Regions from separate parts of the Kribbella sp. NPDC055071 genome, predicted to be linked through region 2. Evidence: predicted binding sites of a transcription regulator. Region 2 holds the regulator's gene; each other region holds the start of a gene.
The links. Region 2 encodes HrcA, which represses chaperone genes, less so after heat shock. Its sites were predicted from a motif close to TTGGCACTCGNNNNNNNCGAGTGCCAA; they were not measured.

Region 1 (5,571 bases), on a different contig from region 2:
GCCGGCGACTCGCGGACTGGGGTGGATCTCTTCCCGTTCCGGGTAGAAGATCCTCCCGGCCCTCTTCCCTGTCAGGGGAATCCCGTCACCCGGACAGACTCGACCACATCCCGGGATCTACCCCGCGTCTGGGCTGCCAACTCGTGGGTTATCCGGTGAGTTTGTCGGTTCTCGGGTGAGATCTTGGTGGGGGAAGGGACAAGCTCATGGGATAACCCGTGAGTTGGAGACCGGCTGGTCGGGGCAGCCCCGTCACGTCGTCGGCCGGCGCTGTGAGGTCTGCCCGGCGGCACCCCGAACAGCTACCCACTACGTTCCGTCACCGTGATCACGCCGCGGCTTCATCCAGACCGGCCCGTCACCACAGCCCACCTCTGTGAACACATCGGCGCACCCAGCTCCGGCCGTCGGCCTCACCACGATCCGTCACCGTGAACACACCGGTGCCCCCATCCAGACCAGCCCGTCAGCCTCACCACAGTCCAGGACCGTGATCACACCCAGCACGCGACCACTCGGGTGAGCGGCTCCGGGATAGCTGCGGTCTTTCCTGGTCGGGGTGGTGTGGGTCAAGGGTCGAAGATCGCGCAGCGACGCCGGAGGCGCCCTTGAGGCACGCCGCGCCGACTGGCAGGATCACGCAGCCCGGAGACCGCGACACCACAGTTCCTCCGCAAGGCCGGGGCCGCAGCGCAATGGTTCTGCGCACACCAGGTGAGCGGCGGATCGGCGATCTGCGCCTGCGCCGGAGGCGGCAACAGTCAGCCGCCGCGTAGCGGTGTCCGTTGCACTCGTGGCACCACAGTTGCTCCGCGAGGCCCGGCCGCATCACAGTCGTTCTGCGCATACCAGGTGAGCGGCGGATCCACGATCCGCGCCCCCGCCGGAGGCGGCAACACGTCAGCCGCCGGAAGCGGTGTCCGGTTAACCCGGCGCGACCTGCCGCGGAGCGGTGTCCGGTCAACGCGGTGCCATCCGCGGGCCGGAACCGCGGAGGCGGTTCGCGTGAGGTTAGTGGCGGGTCCCCGGGGAGTGCGGCAGCAGGCGCAGCACCTCGCCCACCGGCAAGTCCCCGGGGACCCGCTCGCGAGATCGAGCATATGTTCGAATGCGCTCAGGATGCAACTCGTTGGCAGGAAAACGCCACCGCGTCCCGCCCGACCCGCGTGATGATCAACGTCGCGCTCGCAGAACCCTTGGGTGCAAGCTTCTTCCGCAACTGCGCCGGATCAAGATCCACCCCGCGCTTCTTGATCTCCAGCGTCCCGATCCCATGCGTACGCACCCAGGATCGCAGCGCCTTCTCCTTGTACGGCAGCTCCTCCACCACCTCGTACGCCGAAGCCAGCGGCGTCGGCGTGAGTCCCGCAGCGGTCACGTAGGCGATCCGTGGATCCAGCAACCACCCATCCACCGCAGCGGCCACCGCAGTCACCAGTCCGGCCCGTACGACGGCTCCATCAGGCTCATAGATGTACTTGCCGACCGGACCGCTCTCCGCTTCCGGTGCCTCAGTCACACTCGCCCCGCCAGGCAGCAGCGTCGCGCGCCGAGCAACACCCGCGTACAACGCTCCCGACCACAACGCCGCCTCCTTCACCTCACCGGCGTCACTGATCCACTCAGCCTCAACCCCATCGGGTACGGCGTCATGCGGGATCCCCGGTGCGACCTTCACACACGCGGTCCGCTGCAGAAGCTCAGTAACAAAGGACCATGGCGGTGAGTAAGCGTTGTGGTCGAAGACCCGCCGGCCGTCCGCCCGCCGAGCCGGGTCCGCAAACACCACGTCGTACGGCGTGATGTCGGCGGCCTCAGCGTCTCCGACAACAACCTCACCCGCCAGGCCCAACGCGGCGAGGTTCGCCCGGGCCGTGGCGGCGGTCTCCGGGTCACGCTCGACCCCAGTGACCCGCAGTCCGGCCCGGGCGGCGCTGATCAGGTCACCTCCGATTCCACAGCCCAGATCGACCACGCTGGCGCCAGGCAGGGTCCCTGCGATCCGGGCGGCTCGGTGTGAACCCACTGTGGTCCGGGTGGCCTGCTCAAGGCCGTCCGGCGTGAAGAACATCCGCTCAGCGTCCACACCGAACTTTGCGACCCCTCGGTGCCGCAGTGAGGCCTGTGTGACCGCGGCACTCACGAGCGTGGCGTCGTACCGCCGCCGCAGCTTCTCGACGAGCTGTAACTCCAAGCCAGGCTGGAAGTCCGCGCAGGCCGCGGCGAGCACCTCAGCGCCAGGCCCGTCTAGCAACGCGGTGACTGTCACCCCGCAACTTTAGAGGGGACTGGAGCAGCCCTTGCTCCAGCTACGGGTTGCTGACGCGTACAGGCGCCAGTTCATCGCGGAGCGGGTCTTGGGGCCGTAGATTCCGTCGGCCACGAGCTTGTGCTTGCGCTGGACCATCTTGACCACCGCGCGGGTGTTGCTGCCGTAAATGCCGTCGACAGCGAGCTTGGTGCCGTAGCAGTAGTTCAGGTTGCGCTGGAGGACCTGGATGGCGGTGTCGGGCTCGCCATACCGGTTGGAGCCGCGGTGCGGGTCGTCGCCGTACATGAGATTGCAGGCGGTGCTGGTGCTGGCGTAGATCGAAGGCATCGGGATGCCCCAGGTCTTGTTGACCGGCACAAGTCGCGCGGACCGGCACTGCGGGAGCTCTGCCGCGGCCTTGGCCTCGGCGAGGGTGGCGCCCTGCGAGGTGTCCTCTGTCGTGTTCGTGGCAGTACTGCCTGCGCTGGGACCAGGTGGTGGCTGAGCGGCGGGCTGGTTCTTCGCAGCGGCAGCAGCGACGGCTCCGACCGCGAGCGCGCCGACGGCAACCAGGATCGCGACCGTGCGGCCGGACAGTTTGGGCAGAGCTGGAAAACTGAGAGCCATGGCTGCTCCTCGAGCGGTACGCCGTTCTGACCCGACGGTCGCACGCCCGTGGCGGTCAAGCCAGTACTTGGCGACAATCCGTGCCCGGTCGATCACCCGTGGGCCGGCGAATTGATGTCTCACCCTGAGATGCGTCTGGCACTCGAGTTGACCGAGTGCTAATCGCGGCCTAGATTCGGTGTTGGCACTCTCTACCCGAGGGTGCCAGCGGTCCGGCCTCTGATCCCCGCGACGGCAGGGGAGCGCGACCACCCTGAATGCAGCCAAGCAATCGACCGTGGAGGTCAAGAAGTGTCGGTCACGATCAAGCCGCTCGAGGACCGCGTCCTCGTCGCGCCGCTCGAAGCCGAGCAGACCACGAAGTCCGGCCTGGTGATTCCGGACACCGCCAAGGAGAAGCCGCAGGAGGGCGAGATCCTCGCTGTCGGCCCGGGCCGGATCGACGACAACGGCAACCGCGTCCCGCTGGACGTTGCCGTCGGCGACAAGGTCATCTACTCCAAGTACGGCGGCACCGAGGTCAAGTACGACGGCCAGGACTACCTGATCCTGGGCGCCCGCGACATCCTCGCAGTCGTCAGCAAGTGACGACCCGGGGCGCGGACACCGCACGCGCTGCGGTGCCACGCCCTGCCCGCTGTTCCTGACTGACACCGCCCTGGTGCCCTCTGGCGCCGGGGCGGAGTTGGTCTGGATCGGCGGGGCCCGGTTTCACTGCACACGACACAGAGATTTTTCAGAGAGGGACTGGTTTTTTTCATGCCGAAGATCCTCGAGTTCGACGAGAACGCCCGGCGCGCGCTGGAGCGCGGCGTCGACAAGCTCGCGAACACGGTGAAGGTGACGCTGGGCCCGAAGGGCCGCTACGTCGTCCTGGACAAGAAGTGGGGCGCCCCGACCATCACCAACGACGGTGTGACCGTCGCGCGTGAGGTCGAGCTGGACGACCCGTTCGAGAACCTTGGTGCACAGCTGGCCAAGGAGGTCGCGACCAAGACCAACGACATCGCCGGTGACGGCACCACCACCGCGACGGTGCTGGCGCAGGCGCTGGTGCACGAGGGCCTGCGGGCCGTCGCCGCCGGGGTCAACCCGATGGGCCTCAAGCGCGGTATCGAGGCGGCCGTCGAGGCCGTGTCCGCGCGGCTGGTCGAGACCGCCCGCCCGGTGGACGACAAGGGCGACATGGCCCACGTCGCCACCATCTCCGCCCGGGACGCCGAGATCGGCGCCCTGATCGCGGACGCGTTCGACAAGGTCGGCAAGGACGGTGTGATCACCGTCGAGGAGTCGAACACCTTCGGGACCGAGCTCGAGTTCACCGAGGGTATGCAGTTCGACAAGGGCTACATCTCGCCGTACTTCATCACCGACGCCGAGGCCGGCGAAGCGGTGCTGGAGGACCCGTACATCCTGATCCACCAGGGCAAGATCTCCGCGATCGCGGACCTGCTGCCGCTGCTGGAGAAGGTCGTGCAGTCCGGCAAGACCCTGCTGATCATCGCCGAGGACGTCGAGGCCGAGGCCCTGTCCACCCTCGTGGTGAACAAGATCCGCGGCAACTTCACCTCCGTCGCCGTCAAGGCGCCGGGCTTCGGTGACCGTCGCAAGGCGATGCTGGAGGACCTGGCCGCGCTGACCGGCGCGCAGGTCGTCGCCCCCGAGGTCGGGCTCAAGCTGGACCAGGTCGGGCTGGAGGTGCTCGGTTCGGCGCGCCGGATCGTCGTCTCCAAGGACAACACCACGGTGGTCGAGGGCGCCGGCAAGTCCGACGACATCGACGGCCGGGTGAACCAGATCAAGGCCGAGATCGAGCGCACCGACTCCGACTGGGACCGCGAGAAGCTGCAGGAGCGGCTGGCGAAGCTCGCCGGTGGCGTCTGCGTGATCAAGGTCGGCGCGGCCACCGAGGTCGAGCTCAAGGAGAAGAAGCACCGGATCGAGGACGCTGTGTCCGCGACCCGGGCCGCGATCGAGGAGGGCATCGTCGCCGGTGGCGGCTCCGCTCTCGTGCACGCGGCCGTCGTCCTGGAGAACGGCCTGGACCTGGAGGGTGACGAGCTCGCCGGGGTCCGGATCGTGCGCAAGTCGATCGTCGAGCCGCTGCGGTGGATCGCCGAGAACGGTGGCTACGAGGGCTACGTCGTGACCGCCAAGGTCGCGGAGCTCGAGGTCGGCAGCGGCTTCAACGCCGCCACCGGTGAGTACGGCGACCTGCTGGCGCAGGGCGTCCTGGACCCGGTCAAGGTGACCCGGTCCGCGCTCGCCAACGCCGGCTCGATCGCGGCGCTGCTGCTGACCACCGAGACTCTGGTGGTCGACAAGCCCGAGGAAGAAGAGCCCGCGGCGGCCGGCCACGGCCACGGCCACGGTCACTGACCTCGAGCAGTAAGCAGTAGTTCGACAGCACAGCACCACACAGCACCGCCCGGTAGGTCCCAGGACCAGCCGGGCGGTGCTTGGTCGTTCTGGACCCGTGTACGTGGTGTGCTGTCGCAGACGGCGCGCTGCGGTGGGTGGAATCGTACGCATCGGTAGTGACAGATCGTGATGAATTGGCTGGTGGCAGCCACGAATTGCCACTAGGCAAGAGAAGATGAGAGCCGTACCATCTTTCAGGCTGACCGGTCTTACACGAGGGGGCGAGGGGTGACCGAGGTCCGAGTACCGCACACCCACGACCGGGTCGAGCT
Region 2 (5,571 bases):
GAGAACGTCGTACCGCTCAGGTCCTCCTGTGTGGCCGCGTTCTCGTGGAGGTAGACGGTTGCGTCGGTGAAGACGCTGTTGCCGACGACATGGTCGAAGTGGGCATGGGTGTTGACCACCCACCGGACCGGCTGATCGGTCAGCTCACGGATGTGTCCGCGAAGCTCCTCGGCCTGCTCGGTCGTGGCGCGGGTGTCGATCACCAGCGCGCCGTCCGATCCGACCACCAGGCCGACGTTCAGGTCCCATTCGTCGTATCGCCGAACCCAGCAACGATCCCCGACCTCGGCCCACGCACTCATGTCAGCGACCTTACCCGGGGAAGTTCCGGCTCATCTCTTGAGCCTGGTGGTTGACGACGTCTAAGGTCGCAAGTGTTCCGATAGAAACCTCGAAACTTTCGAAGGATGGCTGTCTTGACGCGAGCATTGGTGGTCCGGGGTGGCTGGGAAGGTCACGTCCCGGTCGAGGCGACCGACCTGTTCATCCCGTACCTGAAGGAGAACGGCTACGACGTCACCGTCTCCGACACGACCGAGAGCTACCTCGAGCTGGACGGCGTCGACCTGGTGCTGCAGTGCGTCACCATGAGCGAGATTCCGAACGAGCACGTCAAGGCTCTGGACGCCGCGGTCCGTCAGGGCACCGGGCTGGCCGGCTGGCACGGCGGCATCGCGGACTCGTTCCGGAACAGCGCCGACTACAACTTCATCGTCGGTGGGCAGTTCATCTCGCACCCGCACGGCTTCACCGACTACCGCGTCGACGTGGTCCCGGAGCAGTCTGGGCACCCGATCGTCGAGGGCATCAGCCACTTCGACGTGCACACCGAGCAGTACTACATCCACTACGACCCGACCGACACGGTCCTGGCCACCACCACGTTCTCCTCGCACCCGGACTACCCGTGGATCGAGGGCGCGGTGATGCCGGTCGTCTGGACCCGGACCTGGGGTGAGGGCAAGGTCTTCGTCTGCACGGTCGGTCACAAGCTGGACGACCTCGAGACACCCGCGGTGCGGACGATCATCGAGCGGGGGCTGCTGTGGGCGAGCCGATGACGGGCACAGTGACCGGGGTAGGCATCGTCGGAACCGGAGTGATCTCCGGCACGTACTTGGAGCACCTGGCCAAGCTCCCCGGCGTCGACGTGGTCGCTGTCGCGGACTTGGACGTCAGCCGGGCGCAGGCGATCGCCGACCAGAACCCGGGCATCCGCGCACTGTCCCCGGACGAGCTGTACGCCGCGGACGACGTCGACATCGTGCTCAACCTGACCATCCCCGCCGCCCACGCGCCGGTGCACCAGGCGGCGATGGAGGCCGGCAAGCACGTGTACGGCGAGAAGCCGCTGGCGATCGACCGGGCTGCGGCCGAGCCACTGCTGAAGTACGCGGCCGCCAACGACCTCCGGATCGGCTGTGCGCCGGACACCGTCCTCGGCACCGGCACCCAGACCGCACGGGCGGTCATCGACCGTGGTGACATCGGCGTACCGCACGCTGCGACCGCGTTCATGGTGACGCCCGGGCACGAGCTCTGGCATCCCGCACCGGAGTTCTACTACCAGCCTGGTGGCGGTCCGGTCCTCGACATGGGTCCGTACTACATGACCAGCCTGGTGACCCTGCTCGGACCGGTGCGGCGAGTCACGGCGCGAGCTGGCAAGTCCAAGGCCGAGCGTCAGATCCACACCGGTCCGCGAGCCGGTGTGACCTTCCCGGTCGAGGTGCCGACGCACGTGACCGGCGTACTCGAGCATGAGTCCGGTGCGCTGAGCACTGTGCTGATGTCGTTCGACGTGTGGGCCGGACGCCTGCCGCGGATCGAGGTGCATGGAACCGAGGGCAGTCTGTCGGTCCCGGACCCGAACGGGTTCGACGGCACGGTCGAGATCGCCACGGCCACGAACCGTGACTGGACCGAGGTTCCGGTCGCCGGTGGGTACGCCGGAGCCGGCCGCGGGGTCGGAGTGGCGGACATGGCTCGGGCGCTGCGCAACGGCGAACCACACCGGGCCAACGGCACCCTCGCGTTCCACGTGCTCGACGTGATGGAGTCTTTCGTGGACTCCGCCGTACAGGACCAGCCCTTGGATATTGCGAGCACTGTTGAGCGCCCCGCCGCCGTTCCGTTGGGAGCGTCACCCGAGACCGCCTAGACTGGCACTCTGAATGTTTGAGTGCCAAATACTCAGAGTGCCGAAGCGGAGAGGGTGGTGCGGGTGCTGGACGACCGCAAGCTGGATGTTCTCCGCGCCATCGTCGAGGACTACGTAGCGACCCACGAGCCGGTCGGCTCGAAGACGCTCGTCGATCGGCACAACCTCGGTGTCTCTCCGGCGACCGTGCGTAACGACATGGCTGCGCTGGAGGAGGAGGGGTACATCACCCAGCCGCACACCAGCGCCGGCCGGATCCCGACCGACGCCGGCTACCGGCTCTTCGTGGACAAGCTCAGCACGGTCAAGACCCTGACACCGGCCGAGAAGAAGGCGATCACCTCCTTCCTGGCCGGTGCGGTCGACCTGGACGACGTCGTACGGCGCACTGTCCGTCTGCTCGCCCAGATCACCCGCCAGGTCGCGATCGTGCAGTATCCGTCGCTGAACCGGTCGAGCGTGCGGCACATCGAGGTCGTCACGATGACTCCACGGCGGCTGCTGCTGGTGCTGATCACGAGCACCGGCCGGGTCGAGCAGCGGATCGTCGAGCAGCAGCAGGACGTGGACGAGCACCTGATCGCCGACCTGCGCTCCCGGCTCAACACAGTGCTCGCCGGTCAGCGCCTGACCGACGCGACCACCTCGTTGGCCCAGGTCGCGGACACGTTCGCGCCGGCCGATCGGCAGCTCGTCGCGGCGATCGTGACGACGTCGCTGGAGGCGTTCACCGACGAGGTCGGCGAGCAGCGGATCGCGGTCGGCGGCGCGGCCAACCTGACCCGGTACGGCGACGACTTCGAGCGGAACGTGAAGCCGGTGCTCGAGGCGCTCGAGGAGCACGTCATCCTGCTCAAGCTGCTCGGCGAGGCGACCAACCCGCAGACCCTGACGGTCCGCATCGGCCACGAAAACCCGTACGAGGGGCTCGCCACCACCTCGGTGGTCGCGACCACGTACGGGTCCAAGTCGGAGGCGCTGGCCACGCTCGGCATCGTCGGCCCGACCCACATGGACTACCCGAGCACGATGGGCGCCGTCCGCGCCGTCGCCCGCTACGTCAGCCAGATTCTGGCGGACTCATAATGAGAGACGCCCCCACCAACCCCTGGTCTGGAGTATGAGCACCGATTACTACGCCGTCCTGGGCGTCAGCCGTGACGCTTCACCGGACGAGATCAAGAAGGCGTACCGCAAGCTGGCCCGCCAGTACCACCCGGATGTGAACGACTCCGAGGACGCGCACCACAAGTTCCAGGAGATCGGCCGTGCCTTCCAGGTGCTGAGCGACCCGCAGAAGCGGCAGATGCACGATCTCGGCGGTGACCCGTTCGCGTCCGGTGCCGGCGCCGCAGGTGGTGCCGGGTTCGGCCAGGCCTTCACGTTCACCGACATCATGGACGCCTTCTTCGGCCAGACCGGCGGGGCGACCCGCGGGCCGCGGCCGCGGACCCGGCGTGGGCAGGACGCCCTGATCCCGCTGCGGATCGACCTGGCCGAGGCCGCCTTCGGGACGACCCGGGAGCTCAAGGTCGACACCGCGGTCCTGTGCCCGACCTGTTCGGGTTCCGGCGCGGCGGCCGGCTCCGAGCCGGTCACCTGCGAGATCTGCCACGGACGCGGTGAGGTCACCCACACGCAGCGGTCGTTCCTCGGCGAGGTGCGGACGATGCGCCCGTGCCCGAACTGCCGCGGTTTCGGCACGATCATCCCGAGCCCGTGCGTCGAGTGTGCGGGCGACGGCCGGGTCCGGTCCCGTCGTACCGTCACCGTCAAGATCCCCGGCGGCGTCGACAGCGGCACCCGCGTGCAGCTGTCCGGCCAGGGCGAGGTCGGCCCCGGCGGCGGCCCGGCCGGTGATCTGTACGTCGAGATCGAGGTCGAACCGCACGAGATCTTCACCCGCAACGGCGACGACCTGCACTGCACGGTCACGCTGCCGATGACGGCTGCCGCGCTCGGTACGACGATCGACCTGCCGACGCTCGAAGGTGAGACGACCCCGCTCGAGATTCTGCCGGGCACGCAGTCCGGGACGGCGCAGCGGCTGTCGGCCCGTGGTGTCCCGCGGCTGCGGCACGCGGGTCGCGGTGACCTAATCATCGAGATTGTCGTCGAGACCCCGACCAAGCTTGACGACGCCCAGGCGGACCTGCTCCGGCAGTTGGCCGGGGTGCGTGGCGAGGAGCGCCCGCAGGGACACGTCCAGGCCACGCACAAGAGTGTCTTCGGCCGCCTCCGCGACGCCTTCGGCGCCCACTAGATCCCATCCGGCCCCCGCGCGATGTCTCCCCCACCCCTCGACATTTCAGGGGCCGACCCCGCAATTGGTGGGTTGTCCCCTGAGATGCGCAGGGTGCAACCCACCATTTCAGGGGCCAGCCCCTCGGATGGTGGATGGCTCGGAGGCGGTCGGTAGATGAGTGTCGCCGTGTTTTTTCGTGCGGAGCTCGACGGGGACGAGTTGGTGCTCGGCGGCGCTGAGGGGCGGCATGCTTCTGTCGTACGACGGATCGGGCCGGGCGAGCGGATCCGGTTGACCGACGGGCGCGGGGCTTGGGCCGAGGGACCGGTGACGGTCGCGTCCAAGGCCGGGGTGACGGTTGGCGTCGACGAGCGGGGGAGTGTGCCGGCGGCCGAGCCGCGGTTGGTCGTCGTCCAGGCGTTGCCGAAGGGTGAGCGGGCCGAGCTGGCGGTCGAGATGCTGACCGAGGTCGGCGCGGACGTGATCGTGCCGTGGAACGCGGACCGGAGTCAGTTCCGCGCGAACCCCGAGCGGGTCGAGAAGACGCTGACCAAGTGGCAGGCGTGGGCGTTCGAGGCGAGCAAGCAGTCGCGGCGGTCGTGGTTCGCCGAGGTGACGCCGATCGCCACCACGGCCGAGGTCGCCAAACTGCTGAGCGATGCGGCTCTGCCGGTGGTGCTGCACGAGGAAGCCACCGTCCCGCTCGCCGGTCTCGACGTACCGGCTGGTGGCGACGTGGTGATCGTGATCGGTCCCGAAGGCGGGATCACGCCCGCCGAGCTGACCACGTTCGGCGTCGAGCCGGTGCGCCTGGGCGACACCGTTCTCCGCACCTCGACCGCCGGAGTCGCCGCCACAGCCGCCCTCCTGACCCACTCCCGCTGGCGCTAGTGGACCGCGCGGACTGAGTGGTCTCCGGGATGATGTCGTATCGCAGCGTTCCCGTTCGTGGAGTTGGTGCGGGGTCACCGTGGCCGCCGCGCCGAGAGCCGTGAACCGGTCCTCGTTCTGGTCTGACAGGAGACGACAGTGGCGGAGTATCTGATCAGCTTCAACGACGAGTGGGTGCCCGACCACACCGAGGCGGAGATCGGCGCGAAAGGCGTCGCCTCGCGCGCCGTGATCGACGAGCTGAAGGCCGCCGGCCTGTTCGTCTTCGGCAACG
Region 3 (5,571 bases), on a different contig from region 2:
TGAGCTTGGCGCGTAGGTAGGTCGGGGGATGGGTGGCGTCCGTTCTGGTCTCGCGGATCCGGCTGGCGCGGAGGCGTCGGTCGATCTCACGCTTCGGCACCTCGGTGACGGTACGACGAACGGCGTCCAACGGCTCGATCCCGGCCGGGAACCGCAGTGCGCGCAGCATCGCGTCGTACGAGGTATCGGCGAGCAGTGTGCGCTCGAGCGCCTGTGCCATCGCTTCTGACCCGGCGATCTCGCCGGCAGCGCGGTCGGCGAGGTATTCGTTGCGTTGACTGCTACGCAGTGCCAGACGGTCCAGTACCCAGCCGGTGATCCCTGCCATCGCGCCGATCGTCGCGTTGAAGATCCGGCCGAAGAGGCCGGCACCGGATCCGTCGCGCCAGCCGGCAGCACGGCGGATCCGTTCGAGGTGACCCGGTCTGAACGTGTGCCGAAGTTCCGCCAGCACGCCCTGTGCGTTGCCGATGAGCCAACCGCTCAGCAGATCGCCGTGACGGCCGTGGCCCAGTTCGTGCGCGAGGATCGCCACGCGCTCCTGGGGCTGGAGCCCTACCCAGAGCGGCAGGCCGATACCGACTACTGGCCGGAAGCGCCATCCGATCTGCCCGTACCAGAGGTTTGCGTGTGTATCGACGGCCACGGTGACTCGACGGGTACCTACGGCGTCGGCGAGCTGGTCGAGGACGGCGTACAGCGCGGGGGCGTTGGCACGAGGTACCAGCTCAGAGCGGCTGGGGAGCGAGAGCAGACGTGGCCGGAGGAGGAAGGCCACTGCGAGTGCGAGCACTACCAGCGGGATGCTGAACCACAGTGGGCGCAAGAAGATCAGCAGGTAGACGCCGGTCACGAGTGCGACCAGAGGCAGCAAAAGGATGAGCACGGAGAGCAGATGCGCTGCGATCCGGGCAGCCTTCCAGCCGGCGCGGTGGACGTTGCCCTCCAGCAGTTCGCCGTACAAGGACTCTGCCAGCCGGTGTTCGAGTTTCAGTCGCCAGGGCGGCGTCTGGTTCGGTGTGTGCGTCGGATCGAGGTTCCACTCGCACTTGTCGCACCAGGTGACGTACCGCCGGTCGATGCGGATTTGGTGTCCGCAGTCGGGGCACCGGGTGAGCTCATCGGCTTCTTGCACCGGCAAAGTGTGTCAGTGCGGCGGCAGGGTGAACAGACTGCTGTCACCCTGCCGCCAGTCCCGGCTGAGTGCGCCCTGGGGGAGGCGCGGGGGGATCACGCCGCCGGGGGCTTGTTGTTGGTGTCGTCGTAGATTCGGGAGGCGATGTCGGCCTCGGGGGTGGTGCGCTGGTCGTTGACCGACTGCTGGACGTTCTGCCAGACGGCCTTGCCGTCGGCCTCGGGGATCACGATCCAGGCGACCGCGTAGCCGAGCAGTGCGGTGCCGCCGGTGATCAGGGTGAGGCCGACGATGCCCAGGCGAACCAGGGTGACGTCGATATTGAAGTACTCCGCGATACCGCCGGAGACACCGGACAGCATCCGCTGCGAGCGGGAACGACGGAGGACCTTGCCGGAGAGGTTCGAGAACGGTGCGTTGGAGTTCGTCATGGCTCAACTCTCCCGTCCGGAGCCCCTCCACCACATCAGGATCGGTACCGACCGACCCCTGATCCGACCCCTGGGACCCTGATCCGGCACCCCTGACGACTTTCGTACCGAACTGTCGGTGGCGGTGGTTAGCGTGCTGGCATGGACGTCGACGTACTGAAGAAGGTGCTGGCGGGGCTGCCTGGGGTCGAGGAGCACGAGGGCTGGGCGGGGCAACCGGTCTTCAAGGTACGGAACAAGAGCTTCCTGTACATGTCGGAGGACGGGTCCAGTCTCCATCTCAAGGCGTTGCGGGAGGAGCAGGAGGCGCTCGTGGCCGAGGATCCGGACGTCTACGCGCCGTCCTGGGCGGGCGGCCGGTTTGCGTGGCTCGAGGTGGACATCGCTGCCGCTGACGGCGAGGAGCTCACCGAGCTGATCACCGAGGCGTGGCGGCTGACCGCTCCCAAGTACCTGATCGCCCAGCTGGAGGTCTAGTTCAGCTGCTGGCTTAGCCCAGCGTGCGCCGCTGGGGGCTGGCTTGCACTCACTTGGGGCGAGTGCTAATACTTGGTTAGCACTCAATGGGTGAGAGTGATAACTCCTGCCCGGACGGTGTGACAGAACAAGACGGCCTCGATGAGGTGCCGGAGTCGTGACGGGACGTGACCGTCATGGGACCGGCTCCGTCCGTCGCGGGCATCCGGCCGGCTGAACCACAATGACTCGACGCGGGAGGACTCGCGGAGAATGCCCAAGCTGATTGCTTTCAATGAAGAGGCGCGCCGCGGCCTCGAGCGGGGTATGAACACCCTCGCTGACGCCGTGAAGGTGACGCTCGGCCCGAAGGGCCGCAACGTCGTGCTGGAGAAGAAGTGGGGCGCACCCACGATCACCAACGACGGCGTCTCCATCGCCAAGGAGATCGAGCTCGAGGACCCGTACGAGAAGATCGGGGCCGAGCTCGTCAAGGAAGTTGCCAAGAAGACCGACGACGTCGCGGGTGACGGCACCACCACCGCCACCGTGCTGGCCCAGGCTCTCGTCCGCGAGGGTCTGCGCAACGTCGCGGCCGGCGCCAACCCGATGGGCCTGAAGAAGGGCATCGAGAAGGCGACCGAGGCGGTCAGCGAGCAGCTGCTCAAGCTGGCCAAGGACGTCGAGACCCGCGAGCAGATCGCGTCGACCGCGTCCATCTCGGCGGCGGACAACCAGGTCGGCCAGATCATCGCCGAGGCGATGGACAAGGTCGGCAAGGAAGGCGTCATCACCGTCGAGGAGAGCAACACCTTCGGCCTCGAGCTCGAGCTCACCGAGGGTATGCGCTTCGACAAGGGTTACATCTCGCCGTACTTCGTGACCGACACGGAGCGGATGGAAGCGGTCCTCGACGACCCCTACATCCTCATCGTGAACAGCAAGATCTCGAGCATCAAGGACCTGGTCCCGGTGCTGGAGAAGGTCATGCAGACCGGCAAGCCGCTGGCCATCATCGCCGAGGACATCGAGGGCGAGGCGCTGGCGACCCTGGTCGTCAACAAGATCAAGGGCACCTTCAAGGCCGTCGCCGTCAAGGCGCCGGGCTTCGGTGACCGCCGCAAGGCCATGCTGGTCGACATCGCGGTGCTGACCGGCGGCGAGGTGATCTCCGAGGAGGTCGGCCTCAAGCTCGACACCGTCGACCTGGAGCTGCTCGGCCAGGCCCGCAAGATCGTCGTCACCAAGGACGAGACGACCATCGTCGAGGGCGAGGGCGACGCGGACCAGATCTCCGGCCGGGTCAACCAGATCCGCGCCGAGATCGAGAAGTCCGACTCCGACTACGACCGCGAGAAGCTGCAGGAGCGGCTGGCCAAGCTGGCCGGTGGCGTTGCGGTGATCAAGGTCGGCGCGGCCACCGAGGTCGAGCTGAAGGAGCGCAAGCACCGCATCGAGGACGCCGTTCGCAACGCGAAGGCGGCCGTCGAGGAGGGCATCGTCGCCGGTGGTGGCGTCGCTCTTCTGCAGGCGTCCGTCGCGGCGTTCGAGAAGCTGGAGCTCGAGGGTGACGAGGCGACCGGTGCGCAGATCGTGCGCCAGGCCGTCGAGGCCCCGCTGAAGCAGATCGCCGTGAACGCCGGCCTCGAGGGTGGCGTCGTGGTGGAGAAGGTTCGCAACCTCGAGCCGGGCTGGGGCCTCAACGCCGCGACCGGTGAGTACGTCGACCTGATCGCCACCGGCATCATCGACCCGGCCAAGGTGACGCGCTCGGCGCTGCAGAACGCGGCGTCCATCGCGGCCCTGTTCCTCACCACCGAGGCCGTCATCGCCGACAAGCCGGAGAAGGCAGCAGCCGCTCCGGGCGGCGCCCCCGACATGGGCGGCATGGACTTCTGATCCCCTGAAGTCCGACAACACAAAAGCAGTAAAAGATGGTCCCGGGCGCTTAGCCCGGGACCATCTTGCTTTGTTGGAGAAGCAAGAAAAGAAGAGAGAGGTTATTCAGAAGAGGGTTATTCATAACCCCAGAGAAGAAAACAAGGAAAGAAAGAACAGAGACAGAGAAATAGAATGGCTGGGTGCCTGGCGGGCTCGGTGCGGAGGTGCGGCCGGTCGGTGGCCGGCGGGTGAGTGCAGCGACTCCCCGCATGCGAGGGATCGGTGCTGCCGAGGACCAGTCGGTGAGTGAGCGGGCTCCAGGCCATCACAATCCACGGTTCCGGTGGATGTCAGCCGTGAATCGCCTGCTGGACGACGATTGTGATGGCCTGGCGGTCGGGTGCAGCTGCTTTGAATGCTTGCCTAATGAGCCGAGGGCGTCATCAGCAAGCGGAACACAGTCCGGTGCGCGATCTCGCCGATCGTCGGTTCACCCGCCACTGCTCGCCACCATGACGCCGACCCTAGCCACTCTGTCTCTCATTTACCTGTTCTTATAGTCGGTGTGAACAAGAAATGACCTGTGCACACCCGCCACGAGCCTGCTGATCCGTCGGCCCGGAACAGTCAGCTTCGGGAGGATCTCTCCCCTGGTCAGGCGCGATATCCTCCCAAAGCTCCTTCCCGCCGCCGACCTCAGCCAGGGACCCAGTTCCCTGTTATTTTTTCTGCCCCTGTCTTTCCCTGCTTTTGTTCTTTTCTATTTTTCCTTGAGGGTTCTGAATAACCCTCTTTCTTTTAGGTGCCGGTTATCAGGGCGTGGGCGAGGGTGGGGGAGAAGGTGGCGAAGGGGAGGGTGGGGGTTTGGCCGCAGGGGCCGTCGGATTCGCCGGGGGGTTTTAGCCAGAGGGTCAGGTCGAGGGGGGTGGTGGCTCGGGCGGGTGGGGTGCCTAGTTTTCGGCCGGGTGGGTTGCAGGAGCTGCCGTTCGAGCCGTTGCCGTTGCGGCTGGTGTCGATCACGTAGTGGAGTCCGCCGCCGAGCGCGGTCAGGATCTCGCCGGCCCGGGCCGTCGACTCCGACGTCGTGTAGTAGTTCGCGGTATTGACCGCGAACCCCCGGATCTTGCCGACATCCGCGAGCCGCAAGCGCCGCGCCAGCTCGGCCGAGTCACCCGACGACACGTTCCCGGCGTCCAGATAGGCCCACGTATTCGGGTTCTTCACGGCAAAGAGCCCCACCGCGTACTTGAGCAGTGCGATCCGCCCCGCCCACTCCGCGTCCGGAAAACACTCGAGCCGCGCCAACGCATCCGGCTCGATTACCACCACCGCCGGCCGCGCTCCGATCCCGGCCGACACCGCCGCGATCCAGGTCCGGTACGCCGCAGCCGTCGCGGCCCCGCCTCCGGTCCCGCACTGGCGTCCCGGCAGATTGTCCGTCACCAGCACCGGCAGCTTGTCTGCCTTGTCCGCAGCCGTCGTGTACGACGCAACCGCGGCCTTCACGTCTCCACTCCAGGCGCCGAACCACCGCGCCGACGCCTGATCAGCGATCTTGGTCGCCAAGACGGTGTCCTCGGGGTGCCGCCGTACGTAGGCCGCCGCGCTCGAACCGGGATCGACGTAGAAGCCGCTGGTCAGTGTCAACGGATCCCCGGTTGCGACGGC

Region 1: groES (co-chaperone GroES) is a predicted target of HrcA. The motif match lies at 3,014-3,040, and genes of this name have one in related genera.
Region 3: groL (chaperonin GroEL) is a predicted target of HrcA. The motif match lies at 2,086-2,112, and genes of this name have one in related genera.

What each region holds. Positions count from the first base shown of each region.
Region 1 covers NZ_JBSGUS010000028.1:38,952-44,522, forward strand. The annotation lists gene ACWF4Z_RS33475 (class I SAM-dependent methyltransferase) at 1,115-2,269, opposite strand; gene ACWF4Z_RS33480 (peptidoglycan-binding domain-containing protein) at 2,279-2,878, opposite strand; gene groES (co-chaperone GroES) at 3,170-3,466, shown strand; gene groL (chaperonin GroEL) at 3,638-5,257, shown strand; gene shbA (RNA polymerase sigma factor ShbA) at 5,528-5,571, shown strand, end outside.
Region 2 covers NZ_JBSGUS010000041.1:10,361-15,931, reverse strand. The annotation lists gene ACWF4Z_RS36825 (MBL fold metallo-hydrolase) at 1-302, opposite strand, end outside; gene ACWF4Z_RS36820 (ThuA domain-containing protein) at 408-1,061, shown strand; gene ACWF4Z_RS36815 (Gfo/Idh/MocA family protein) at 1,058-2,161, shown strand; gene hrcA (heat-inducible transcriptional repressor HrcA) at 2,225-3,247, shown strand; gene dnaJ (molecular chaperone DnaJ) at 3,282-4,424, shown strand; gene ACWF4Z_RS36800 (16S rRNA (uracil(1498)-N(3))-methyltransferase) at 4,581-5,297, shown strand; gene ACWF4Z_RS36795 (YciI family protein) at 5,436-5,571, shown strand, end outside.
Region 3 covers NZ_JBSGUS010000025.1:9,006-14,576, forward strand. The annotation lists gene ACWF4Z_RS32120 (M48 family metalloprotease) at 1-1,135, opposite strand, end outside; gene ACWF4Z_RS32125 (PspC domain-containing protein) at 1,231-1,566, opposite strand; gene ACWF4Z_RS32130 (MmcQ/YjbR family DNA-binding protein) at 1,708-2,043, shown strand; gene groL (chaperonin GroEL) at 2,296-3,921, shown strand; gene ACWF4Z_RS32140 (glycoside hydrolase family 6 protein) at 4,702-5,571, opposite strand, start outside.